DNA from 2 places in the Butyrivibrio sp. XBB1001 genome. Region 1 is predicted to be linked to the other one. Evidence: predicted binding sites of a transcription regulator. Region 1 holds the regulator's gene; the other holds the start of a gene.
The links. Region 1 encodes HrcA, which represses chaperone genes, less so after heat shock. Its sites were predicted from a motif close to TGTTAGCACTCNNNNNNNNNGAGTGCTAACA; they were not measured.
Positions count from the first base shown of each region.

Region 1 (3,214 bases):
AAGGTTAGGATCGAATTCCTTACCCACAGCTTCAATTGGGGTTACTCCAAGATTTTCAAGTTCTTTGATAAGCTGCTTGTAAATCTTGTTCATACCGTCTGCAAAAGCTCCATCCTTTTCTGCCTCTGGAACTGCTGCAAGGCCTCTCTCGAAATTATCTATAACGGGAAGAAGTTTCTCAAGGACACTACCCTGGCCCTGTTCAAACATCTGAGCCTTTTCCTTGTCTGTTCTCTTCCTGAAGTTATCAAACTCGGCCATCTGTCTCATGACACGGTCATTGAGTTCTTCAACTTTTTCTTTAAGCGGATCCTTTTTCTCTTTCTTGGCAAAAGGTCCTTTCTTCTTGGGAGCTTCAGCATCTGCAGGCGCCTCAGCCTTGTCCGCTGAATCCTTATTTTCTGTTTCCTTGCTCTCTGTTTCCTTGTTCTCGGATTCCTTGTTCTCCGCTCTCTCTTCTGCTTCCTGTTCGAGCTCTTCCATGATATCTTCGAGAACCTCTTTCTCCTGCTCGGAAACCTGTTTCTCTTTCTTGTCTGTATTACTCAAATCGATTGCCTCCTGATGATAATCACTAATCTATGTCAAACTGCGCTAGTTCTTCTTGTAAAGGTCATCCAGCGCATGTCTCATATTCTTAAGAGTTGAAATAACCTTATCGTAGTCCATTCGCTTAGGTCCGATGATACCTACAGTTCCCTTCATTCCATCGCCTAGTTCATAGGTTGCTGTAACTACGCTGCAATCCTTCATGGCCTGTACAGGAGTTTCATTACCAATATAAACCTGTATTCCAGTCTCCTCAGTATCTGCTGAAAGAGTTCCCTCAACAATACTTGTAAGATCCTTGGTATCTTCGAAAGTGCTGATCAGCTCACTTGCCTTGGCACTGTCTGTAAGTTCCGGATACTTGAAAATATTCATTGTTCCGCTTGTGTAAATCTGCAGATCTTCATCAGCTGTGATGGATTCTGCTGCGGCATCTATAACATTGCCAATGATCTCACTGTGGATACCTGCCTCCTGTTTAACAGCAGCTATTAGGCCTAAGTTAATATCCTCAACTGCAAGACCATCAAGTCTTGTATTCATAAGGATGTTAAGCTTGAGCATTGTGGCATCATCTAAAACCTCCTCTACTGGGATGATCTTGTTCTTGATGACATTGCCCTCAATTACTATAGTAGCTAAAAGATGACCCTCGTCCACCTTGGAAATCTGTATGAATTTAAGCTTATTCTTCCTGATCTGAGGAGCAGAGATCATAGTTGCGTAGTTGGTATCTACGGCCAATGTCTTGGCAACCTGCTTGAGCAGATTCTCAAGCTTCTCTTCCTTGTCAAGAAGCATTTCCTTCATGTTCTCAACTTCCTGCTCTTTATCCCTTAGCATTTCATCTACATATACTCTGTAGCCCTGATCTGAAGGGATACGACCTGCTGAAGTATGAGGCTGTAAAATAAGTCCCATCTCTTCAAGGTCTGCCATCTCATTTCTGATTGTGGCTGAGCTAAGATTAAGATCTGTGTACTTGGAAATTGTACGACTTCCTACAGGCTCTCCTGTTTCCAAGTAGTTCTTAACTATGGCATGAAGTATTTTTCTTTTTCTCTCGTCTAGTTCCATAGGCCCTTCCTCTGCATTCACCGGTTAAATTCATTGGAATGGTATTTTTGAGTGTTAGCACTCACTAGGTTTGAGTGCTAACATCTTCTGTATCATAAAATATCACTCCCTACATCCAATGTCAACCTCTACATTTATTAATAATGTATGAAATATCAAAATGTAGAAAAAAAGAGACCCACATCTCAATTGATGCAGGTCTCTTCCTTATTTAATGTGATTTCTTATCAGCCACCGATAACACCAAGAAGCTTAGTTACAGTAACCTTAACTGGAGCTGAAGGCTCTGAATCATAAGATGGTGAACCTGTCTGGTGAGCAACTACCTTATAGTAGTAGTCCTTCTGGCCTACGAATACATTAAGGAGTGAATCGCCCTTAGAAGTACCAATCTTCTGGTAAGGTCCCTCTTCAGCCTTTGCACGATATACTACGTAGTAATCTGCGTTCTCATCCTTTGTCCACTTGATCTCTACGCCGCCAACTACCTGTGTAGCTGTAACGTTCTGAGGAGTAACTGGCTTATTTCTTCCAACTGAAACCTGATCTTCGATAACAGTTGCAGGAACTACCTCCTGATCCTCATTGTTGATACCAAATACCTCTGTCTTGATAACAGTGTCCTGAGCCTTAGTCCAGTCCTTAACAGCAAACTTTACGTGTAGAACCTTTCCGCTGCGGCTCTTTGGCTTAGCATTAACATAAGCAAATGCTACACCCTTTGAATCCTCATCTGAATAATCGCTATTGAAGTCCTCTATGTCAAAATTAACTTTATCAGCTGCCTTTGTCAGCTCAAGTACCTCAGGATCGTATGTTACAGCAACTCTACCATCTGTAGTAGTAACTGTATCAAGATTAAGATCATAAGTAACTGTCTGCTTTGAATCCCTTCCATCAACAGTAACACTTGTGTGAAGTGGGGCAACATCTGCTGCCGCAACTGTCTGTGCTGGTGCTACTGAGAAAAGAACTGCTGCTGTTAATCCGAGAACGACTCCCCTATTCAATAATTTAATCATCATTCTCTCCTCCTACAACTTCTTCATTTGAACCAGCCTCTCCAGCCTGATCCTCTACTACTTCATCATCAGAAGCGCCTGTAGATGCCTCGTCAGATGCCTCTTCTACTACCTCAGAAGAAGCTGCTACTGCTGCATCATCTGTCTTTTCATCTTCAGCAACTACGCTTGAAGCCTCACTTGATGCCTCTGAAGCGCTGTTATCTGCCTTAGCTGCTCTTGCAGCCTTGATCTGCTCAAAACGTGCTCTGAACTCTGCTGGAACATCATCTGGAAGGTTCTCAGGAAGTTCTTTATTGCCCTCATAAAGCTCATCATTTACGATAACTTTGATCTGAGCTGTAAGGTGCTCGCCATCAACTGTTGTGTTGATAGTCTTTGCTGTAACTATGCATTCACCCTCACTAAATGTAAGGAAAAGGCCTGATGAAAGAACATAGCAAACATCCTCATCTGAAGATGACCATGTAACACCATCAGCATCCTCTGCAAGCCAGTCAGGGCCAACAGTTGCTGTAAAGTTATCCATTACCCATGTTCCGAGAATGATCTCTTCACCCTGGTCA
Region 1 is NZ_AUKA01000007.1:54,749-57,962, reverse strand. Features, by position in the region: gene grpE (nucleotide exchange factor GrpE) at 1-549, opposite strand, end outside; gene hrcA (heat-inducible transcriptional repressor HrcA) at 595-1,626, opposite strand; gene G631_RS0107875 (hypothetical protein) at 1,854-2,651, opposite strand; gene G631_RS18500 (S8 family serine peptidase) at 2,641-3,214, opposite strand, start outside.

Region 2 (3,214 bases), on a different contig from region 1:
AATCAACGAGCTTAGCAACTTCCTTGGAAGCGTGGATATAAGCTGAACCACCACCAAAGATGATACCCTCTTCTACAGCAGCTCTAGTAGCATTAAGAGCATCTTCCATTCTGTACTTAGCTTCCTTCATCTCTGTCTCTGTAGCAGCACCAACTCTGATAACTGCAACGCCACCAGCAAGCTTAGCAAGTCTCTCCTGGAGCTTTTCTCTATCGAAATCAGATGTTGTATCTTCAATCTGCTTCTTGATCTGAGCAACTCTTGCCTTGATCTCATCCTTGTTGCCAAGACCGTCAACGATAGTTGTCTTTTCTTTCTCAACCTTGATGCTCTTAGCACGTCCAAGGTCATCCATTGTTGTATCCTTAAGCTCAAGGCCAAGGTCAGAAGAAATAACCTTACCGCCTGTAAGGATTGCGATATCCTCAAGCATAGCCTTTCTGCGGTCGCCATAACCTGGTGCCTTAACAGCTACTACATTGAATGTTCCACGAAGCTTGTTAACAATAAGAGTTGTAAGAGCCTCACCCTCAACATCCTCAGCAATGATAAGGAGCTTAGAACCTGTCTTAACAATCTGCTCAAGAAGTGGAAGGATATCCTGAATGTTAGAAATCTTCTTGTCTGTAATAAGGATGAAAGGATCATCAAGTGTAGCTTCCATCTTGTCCATATCTGTAGCCATGTAAGCTGAGATATATCCTCTGTCGAACTGCATACCTTCTACAAGGTCAAGCTCAGTCTGCATTGTCTTGGACTCTTCGATTGTGATAACACCATCGTTAGAAACCTTCTCCATAGCATCAGCGATCATCTGTCCAACTTCATCATCACCTGATGAAACTGCTGCTACTCTCATGATCTGCTCTTTACCCTTAACCTTTGTAGCCATCTTGCTGATAGACTCAACTGCTGTGTCTGTAGCCTTCTTCATACCTTTTCTAAGTACGATTGGGTTAGCACCAGCTGCAAGGTTCTTAACACCTTCATTGATCATAGCCTGTGCAAGGACAGTAGCTGTTGTTGTACCATCACCTGCTACATCGTTAGTCTTTGTAGCAACTTCCTTAACAAGCTGAGCGCCCATGTTCTCATAAGCATCCTCAAGCTCGATCTCTTTTGCAATAGTAACACCATCGTTTGTGATTGTAGGTGCACCATAAGATTTATCAAGAACTACATTTCTTCCCTTAGGTCCAATTGTAACTCTTACTGTATCTGCAAGCTTATTAACGCCTTCTACCATAGCTGTGCGGGCGTCAGCGCCGTACTTAATTGTCTTTGCCATTTTTATTGCCTCCAAATATTTAAATTATTTTTATTAGCTTATTTAATGATTGCGAGGATGTCGTTCTGCTTAACAATGATGAATGTCTCATCATCAAGTTTAACTTCTGTTCCTGCATATTTAGAATAGATGACATTGTCACCCTTTTTAACCTGCATCTTAACTTCCTTGCCATCTACTACTCCGCCAGGACCTACAGCAATAACCTCTGCCTGCTGTGGCTTCTCCTTCTCAGCTCCAGGAAGAACGATTCCTGATTTTGTAGTCTCTTCAGCCTCAAGCGCCTTAAGCACAACTCTGTCTGCAAGTGGTTCTAACTTCATAATAAAGCCTCCTTATATGAAAAATTCAGTATTTTTTAAATCTGTTAGCACTCTGTTTTATTGAGTGCTAATCTCTAAGAACTAATATTAGTGCTATTATTATAAAAAGTCAAGTTATTTAAGGTCATACTCAAGTTTAACTGTTATAGATGCTGTCTTATATCTGGAATCTGTATCAAATGCTCCGTCATAAGAATAACTGCTGGTGCCAGAATTCTTGGCAGTTATCTGGAAAACGCCAAGGCTTGAGTTCTTGAGTTTGCCAAGATCTGCTCCTGTATTCTTGGCAATAATATCAATCCTGTCCTTGGCATTTATAGATGCCTTATCAATAAGGTCAAGCTTAAGAGCATCAAGGTCTGAATAATAGTATTCAGGAGAACCTGATGTAAGCTCTACTCCCTTATCAAGAAGGCTGGAAATATCTCGAGATATTTTTTCAACTACATCAAGATTTGATGATGATACTGTAACGCTCTGTGTAAGCTCATAGCCATCAGCCTCAGAGCCTATGTAATTGCCGTTGTCATCATAGTTGTCATGATAGGTTCTACGAATATCTACAGAGTCAAATACAATCTCATCCTCTGTGATTCCATTACTTGTAAGATAGTTCTTAACAAGGTCTGCATCATTTTTGATTGCAGTGTATGCTTCCTGGGATGTCCAGGCTGTTCTTGAAAATGAGCCGCGCCAGATTATGATATCTGACTCAAAATCCACGCTTGCGCTGCCTGTAGCTGTGATCGTATGTGTACTTTCTGACCTGAAATGTGAAAGTCCAAAAGCAATTGCAACACAGCTTACCATAACACTGATTCCAATGATAAGGGCACTCACCCAACTATTTTTCTTTTGTTCCATAACTTTTCTCCTTTTCCTCTTTGTTCTTGCTGTTTGCGCCGTCATCATCAAGTAAGCAAAAGAATCTGACAGCACTTTATTATTGTAGCACATATCTCCTCAGAGCAAATGGGAAGTCAATTCAAGATAATTATTCGTCTATACAAGGAGTGATGCAATATTTCAATGCAGTTAAGCATAATTTAAGATTATTTTATTCTGGTTTAATTGCTTTATGATTACCTTTGGCCAATAATAATCATAAGAAAGTGTACGCATTTTTCAGAAAAGGATTTTCTGAAACAGTTTTTAAAAGCTCCAATAGCTCTCAAGGAGGTGAGTCAATGAGCACAAATTTCTTTTCAAGTTTATCTGGTAAATTCGATTATATGTCCAGCATGAGTGGTCTTATTGGTGACTATGCAAGCATCAAGAATGGCTCTTATGGTTCCCTTATGAAATCATATGTAAAAAAAGTTGGAAACAAGACGGCTCTTAACGCCTATAGAGAGACTGGTTCTACTACGACTGCTGTAGACAATGCTGCAAACACAAGCTCTTCATCAGCAACCAGTTCCTCCAAGAAATCCAGCTCCTCATCAAAGACCAATTTTCTTGATAGCCACCTTAGCAACGTAAAGGGCTCCGGAAGTGTTTACCAATCTGAGCTTTTGCAGAAGTTAAAGAAGCAGGATGAAACTGCAACCTATGACAAAGATGGCACCAAGACTCAAAATGCTGACACCACCCTTGGAATGGA
Region 2 is NZ_AUKA01000002.1:468,499-471,712, reverse strand. Features, by position in the region: gene groL (chaperonin GroEL) at 1-1,288, opposite strand, end outside; gene G631_RS0104840 (co-chaperone GroES) at 1,327-1,611, opposite strand; gene G631_RS0104835 (SIMPL domain-containing protein) at 1,726-2,475, opposite strand; gene G631_RS0104830 (hypothetical protein) at 2,799-3,214, shown strand, end outside.
Region 2: the regulator HrcA is predicted to act here: its motif matches at 1,654-1,684, upstream of G631_RS0104840 (co-chaperone GroES).